2 regions of the Streptococcus lutetiensis genome follow, and region 1 is predicted to be linked to the other one. Evidence: predicted binding sites of a transcription regulator. Region 1 holds the regulator's gene; the other holds the start of a gene.

Evidence for each region. Region 1 encodes Rex, which represses fermentation and respiration genes when NADH is low (regulators of the CRP and FNR family bind a similar motif). Its sites were predicted from a motif close to TTGTGAANTANTTCACAA; they were not measured.
Region 2: DQN23_RS02165 ((S)-acetoin forming diacetyl reductase) is a predicted target of Rex. The motif match lies at 2,162-2,179, and genes of this name have one in related genera.

What each region holds. Positions count from the first base shown of each region.
Region 1 covers NZ_LS483403.1:767,970-771,389, forward strand. The annotation lists gene DQN23_RS03970 (AI-2E family transporter) at 1-924, shown strand, start outside; gene radC (RadC family protein) at 980-1,660, shown strand; gene DQN23_RS03980 (redox-sensing transcriptional repressor Rex) at 1,757-2,398, opposite strand; gene DQN23_RS03985 (DUF1831 domain-containing protein) at 2,525-2,878, opposite strand; gene DQN23_RS03990 (cysteine desulfurase family protein) at 2,880-3,420, opposite strand, start outside.
Region 2 covers NZ_LS483403.1:394,147-397,566, forward strand. The annotation lists gene DQN23_RS02155 (THUMP domain-containing class I SAM-dependent RNA methyltransferase) at 1-520, shown strand, start outside; gene DQN23_RS02160 (cell division site-positioning protein MapZ family protein) at 584-2,095, shown strand; gene DQN23_RS02165 ((S)-acetoin forming diacetyl reductase) at 2,244-3,008, shown strand; gene DQN23_RS02170 (S-ribosylhomocysteine lyase) at 3,096-3,420, opposite strand, start outside.

The DNA.
Region 1 (3,420 bases):
CGACTGATTAAAAATAAATATCTTTTGAAGGTAAAACGGGCTGTCTCAATGATTTTAGCTTATTTAACCTTTATCTTGTTGATTAGTTGGCTCTTTTCAATTGTTCTACCAGATTTGATTGCTAGTATCAATTCACTGTTGAAGATTGATACAAGTGGTATTGCAAACTTTATCAAAGAAGTTAATGACAATAAAGTTGTCAAAGATATTTTGGCATACTTTGGGACATCATCAGATGTGACGACGACATTATCAGACTACAGTCAACAGATTTTGAATCAAGTGTTATCAGTTTTGACAAGCATTTTAACGTCAGTAAGTACCATTGCCTCAACACTTCTGAATGTCTTTATTAGTTTGATCTTTTCAATTTACGTGCTAGCTAGTAAAGAACAACTAGCTCGTCAATTTAATCTGTTAATTGATTCTTATCTTGGAAAATATGCTAAGACGGTCCACTATGTTTTAGATATTTTACATCAGAGATTCCATGGTTTCTTTGTCGGACAAACCTTGGAAGCAATGATTCTTGGGAGTTTAACAGCTGGAGGTATGCTTTTGTTGCATTTGCCTTATGCAGCAACAATCGGGATTCTGGTGGCCTTCACAGCTTTAATCCCAGTGGTGGGAGCTTACATTGGTTTGACGATTGGATTTATTCTGATCACAACTCAGTCAGTCTCTCAAGCTATTTTCTTTGTAATTTACCTTGTCGTTCTTCAGCAATTTGAAGGAAATCTTATCTACCCGCGCGTGGTTGGTGGTTCAATCGGCTTACCTGGTATGTGGGTATTGATGGCTATTACCATTGGCGCAGCGCTTTGGGGCATTTTAGGAATGCTAGTAGCTGTACCTTTAGCAGCTAGTCTTTATCAGATTATCAAGGATAGTGTCGCTAAACGCCAAGAAAATCGTTTAGAATAGTGAAATAAAGAAAAAAATACCTCTAACTTACGAATAAATAAGTGGAGGTATTTTTATGTATGCAATAGAAATGAAAGCAGATGCTATGTTGCCACGCGAACGTTTGAGAGATTTAGGTGCCGAGCAATTAAGCAATCAAGAATTATTGTCCATTTTATTACGAACAGGTACCAAGACAAGACCAGTTTTAGAAGTAGCTAATGATATTTTAAAACACATCGATACACTTGCTGACTTTCAGCATTTATCCTTACAAGAATTGCAAAAAATTAAAGGAGTTGGCTATGTCAAATCTATTGAAATTAAAGCAATGATTGAACTGGCAAAGCGCATTAGCAAAGCAGAATATGTCCAAAAAGAACGCATCATGAGTAGTGAACGCTTGGCTAGAAAGATGATGTTAGAGTTGAGCGACCAAAAGCAGGAGCATTTGGTGGCAATTTATTTGGATACTCAAAATCGAATTATCGAACAACGGACGATTTTTATTGGTTCGGTTCGTCGGTCAATCGCAGAGCCTCGTGAGATTTTGTATTATGCTTGTAAAACTATGGCAACTTCATTGATTATTGTTCACAATCACCCGTCAGGTTTACCAGCCCCAAGTGAAAATGATTTTCTTTTTACCGAGAAAATGAAACGAGCTTGTGATGATATTGGCATCGTTTGTCTCGATCATATCATAGTAGGCAAATACCAATATTATAGTTTTAGGGAAGAAACAGATGTACTGTAAAACTAAAAAAGCCTGAAAGGAAGACTTTCAGGCAAGAAAAAGTATTCTAATACTAAATAAACTCAGCTAAGCAAAAAACAGTTGGATTTTAATTGATTATTGGTTTGATTGACTCATGAAATAAAGAAGTGTCTGTAATTCACTCGTTAAGTCAACGTATTGGACAATGACACCTTTTGGAACATTTAAATGAACGGGAGAGAAACTTAAAATACCACGGATACCAGCTTCAACCAAGATATCAGCAACTTCTTGAGCTTTTGTACTTGGAACCGTTAAGATAGCAGTTTCAATACCAGCTTCTTGTGCGTGCTCCTTAAGTGATGAGATACCATAAACTGGAATACCATCTGATGTTTGATATCCAACAATTTCATTATCGTCTGTATCAAAAGCCATAGCAATTTGCATTTTGTTACGATCATGGAAACGGTAGTGAAGTAATGCTCGACCGATATTACCACATCCGACCAATAAAACATTTGTTGTTGAATGGTCATTTAGAATATCAGCAAAGAAATTCATTAATTTTTTGACGTCATAGCCGATACCACGTCTTCCTAGCTCACCAAAATAGGAAAAATCTCGGCGAACAGTTGCAGAATCGATTCCTATAGCATCTGCAATTTGTTTTGAACTTGCTTTTTCGACATTATCTGTATTAAAACGTTTAAAAATGCGATAATACAGCGAAAGTCGCTTAGCCGTTGCTTTAGGAATAGATTTCTCAGTAGTCACAATACCATCTCCCTTTTACTTGTTACATCTATTGTAACAAAAACTTTGTGAAAACAAAAACAAATTTTACAAAATAGAGTAAAAAAACAACTCCAAAGCTAATAAGAAGTAGCTTTGGAGTTGTTTTTATTGATTAAGCTTTTTTTTAGTGAAAATATCACGTTCAACGAGGCTGTCCATCAAGAAATAGAATTTTTCTTGGAGGATTTTATTATCTTCAGATTTGAAGATATTAACGAAACGAAGCCCTGATCTGTCAGTGATACTTAATTTGAAACCTGTCAAATCTTTGTTGATAGTGATTTTTAGTGGGAATCCATCACCTGAATTAGGGACGTTTTCCAATAAACGCGTTAATTCGTAATTACCGATACGGTTTTGCGTAAAGGTTGTGTCACGAAGTGTATATTTTTTAATATTATCGCTAATAGCATAGCTGTAAAGACAGTCTTTTAAAGTGATTTCTTTTTCAAATGCCATCCTATTTTCCTACAATTTCTATTAATTTTTTAGCGAGTTCTTGAACTTCTTCGATAGTGTTAAGTTCTGAGAAGCTAACGCGGATTGATTCTGCCAAACGTGGTGAATCTTCACCATATAGACTTGCCAAGACGTGACTTGGATCAACAGTACCGGCGGTACATGCAGAACCAGTTGAAACAGCGATACCAGCTAAATCAAGATGAGTTAGGAGAATACCGTTATTTTGATTTGGAAAACCAATGTTGAGCACGTGAGGCATTTTGTTTTGGCTACCGTTGATGTAATAGTCTAAGCCAGAAATAGCATCAAGGAAGGATTGACGTAATTCTTTGACGTGTTTGTAATTAACATCTTTGTTAGTAACAGTGTCTGATAAGGCTTTTGCCATACCAGCAATACCAATCATATTTTCAGTGCTAGCTCTGCGTTTTTCTTCTTGTTCCCCACCATGGAGCAAATTGTCAAAGTGTTGTGGTGTTGAGTAAAGGATACCAACACCTTTTGGTCCATGGAATTTATGAGCAGAAGCTGAAAGAAAG
Region 2 (3,420 bases), 370 kb from region 1:
CATCGCACCTGGTTTTAACCGTGATTTCGCCTTTGAAGAGTGGAATTGGGTAGATCCTGATTTGGTTCAAAAAGTTCGCGATGAGGCTGAAGAAAAAGCTAATTACGATATCGAGCTTGACATTTCAGGATTTGATATTGATGGTCGTATGATTGAAATTGCTAAGAAAAATGCAGAAGAAGCAGGACTTGGTGATGTCATCAAATTGAAACAAATGCGTCTTCAAGACCTGAAAACTGATAAAATCAACGGTGTTATCATTTCTAACCCACCTTACGGTGAGCGATTGCTTGATGACAAAGCAGTCGATATCTTGTATAATGAGATGGGACAGACCTTTGCACCACTTAAAACATGGAGTAAATTTATTCTGACCAGCGATGAACAGTTTGAACGAAAATACGGGACACAAGCTGATAAAAAACGTAAATTGTATAATGGTACTCTTAGAGTTGATTTGTACCAATTTTACGGTGAACGTGTTAAACGCTCTGCTATCACGCAAGCAAAAGAAAAGTAAGGAAAAGTGCGCTTAACAACATCGTTAAGCAGTTGAGATTTTATTTAGAGAGGTGACCAGAACGTGTCAGAAAAAAAAGACATGCCATCTTCTGAAGAAAAAGATGGGCTTAACTTTGAAGATGTTAAAAATCTAACCATTGAAGAAGCTGTTCGAAAAGGTTCTGAAATGAAAGCTGGAATTACTGAGTCTGATGGCGTTTTAGATAAGTATATTAAACAGCACCGAGATGAAGTAACATCGCAAAAATTTGAAACAAAATTATCTGATTTCGAAGATTTAGATACAAAAGCTTTGGATAACTTTATTAAAAAACAACGTGAAGAGCTTGTTAATAGCGGAATTGTTAGCAAGGATGTTTTTGAGGAAACTGTTGAACCTAAATCAGAAGATGTAGTTGAACCAGTTGTTGAAGCGGCTGAAGTTAAAGAGGTTGAGACTGAGCCTGAACAAGCAGAAACTGTTGACGCAGAAAAAGAAGCTGCAAAAGAAGTAGAAGCAACTACTCCGAAAGTTGAAGAAGCTGTAGCTGCTGTTGAAGAACCAAAAGAAGCCCCTGTAGCAATTCCTGCTGAAGAGGTTAAAGAAGCCGAAAAAGAAGCAACTTCGATTGCTCTTTCAGCTGATAATAAGCCAACATCTAAGAAGAAACGTGTTATCATTGGTGGTTTAGCAGTTCTTGTTGTCGCTATTTTTGGTGCAGGCTATGTGCTACACTACACTAAAGATTCAACAACTACAGTAGCTAGCTCATCAACTTCATCAAGCCAGAAAAAAACGACATCAAGTTCAAGTGCAGCTAAAAAAGCCAAAAAAGTATTTGATGATGCTTATGCAGCTTTGTTCACTGATGATACTAAAACGAAGTTGAAAAATAGTGAATTTGACAAGATTTCTGTCCTAAAAGAAAAATTGGATGACCTAAAAGGTACTGATTTTTATGATGCTGCTAAAAAACAATACGATACTGTAGCAGCTCACATTACAGCTATTAAAGCAATCAACGCTTTGTTTGAAAAAGATGTTATTGTTGATGGTAAGAAAGTTTCAGGAACGGTTAAAGCTGATGCCAAATTCGATAGCTTATCTAGTGATGTTTTGAATACAGGTGACGCTAACTTGGATAATTTATTGCAATCAGTGATTACTGATGGTAAAAATCAATTAGCAGCTAAAGCACAATCAAGTAGCCAGGCGCAAGCAGCTGCTAACTCTGCCAGCCAGACAGAAAGTAATGATAAAGCAGCTGAAGCTAAGCCAGCAGCACCAGCTTCTGATAATTCAAACCTTCAACGTGATAAAAGTCGTGTTCCTTATAACGACTCAGCGATTGCTGATTCAAATAATCCAGCTTGGACATTTAGTGATGGTGTACTTGAAAAAATCGTTTCAACATCACAAGCTCGTGGTTATTTCTCTGGAAATGATTATATTCTTGAAAAAGTTAATATTATCAATGGTAATGGTTACTACAACATGTTTAGAAAAGACGGAACTTACCTCTTCTCAATTAACTGTAAAACAGGTTATTTTGTAGGTAATGGTTCAGGTCACTCTGACGCTTTGGATTATTAATTTTTAAAGGCGATTCCTAGAAATAGGGCGCCTTTTTTGTTTGCATTTTCAAAGTAATGAAAAATTTTGTGAAAAGATTCAAAAAGTTTGACAGTGATTTTTGTAAGCGCTATAATCGATCTAACTTAAAGATTAAGGGGTGATATTTATGGTAAAAGTAGCCATTGTTACTGGTGCAGGTCAAGGAATTGGCTTTGCTATTGCAAAACGTCTTCACGCAGATGGATTTAAGATTGGAATCTTGGATTATAATCAAGAAACAGCTGAGAAAACTGTTCAAGAACTGTCGCCACAGGATGCTTATGCTGTTGTAGCAGACGTTTCTAAACGCGAAGAAGTTGCTAAGGCATTTGCACAAGTTGTTGAGCATTTCGGAGAATTGTCGGTAGTTGTTAATAACGCAGGTGTTGCGCCGACAACGCCCTTAGATACTATCACAGAAGAAGTCTTCGAACGCACTTTTGCCATTAATGTCGGTGGTACTATCTGGGGTGCTCAAGCAGCTTTAGCTGAGTTTAAAAAATTAGGTCATGGCGGTAAAATTATCAATGCTTCTTCACAAGCTGGTGTCGTTGGGAATCCAAATCTAACGATTTATGGTGGTAGCAAATTTGCTATTCGTGGTATCACACAAACCCTAGCGCGTGATTTGGCAGATTATGGTATTACAGTAAACGCCTATGCACCAGGTATTGTTAAAACACCGATGATGTTTGATATTGCTCATGAAGTTGGTAAAAATGCTGGTAAAGATGATGAATGGGGCATGCAAACTTTTGCTAAAGATATTACCCTAAAACGTTTATCTGAACCAGAAGATGTGGCTAAGGCTGTTAGCTTCCTAGCAGGACCTGATTCTGATTATATCACTGGACAAACCATTATTGTGGATGGTGGTATGCAATTCCATTAATCCATCTATAAATCAAAAAAGACAGGGAAAATCATTTCTCTGTCCTTTTTGGTGTAAAAAAGCCAGCAGATAGCTGACTTAAAAGTTTTAGATAACGTGACGTTCAAATGGATCGTCTGAGATACCATCTTTAAGAATAAGTTTTACCCATTCTTTTGCTGTAAATAGACTATGGTCTTTATAGTTACCACAAGACTCGATAGTAGTACCTGGAACGTCATCCCATGATGTTACAGTAGCGATTTCTTCTAAACTTGATTTGATAACTTTGGCAATTTCAGTGGTGTTGTGTTTGCCCCACATAATCAAGTGGAAACCAGTACGGCAGCCAAATGGTGAACAGTCAATCATTCCGTCGATACGTTCACGGATAAGTTTAGCAAGCAAGTGTTCGATTGTGTGCAGCCCAGCA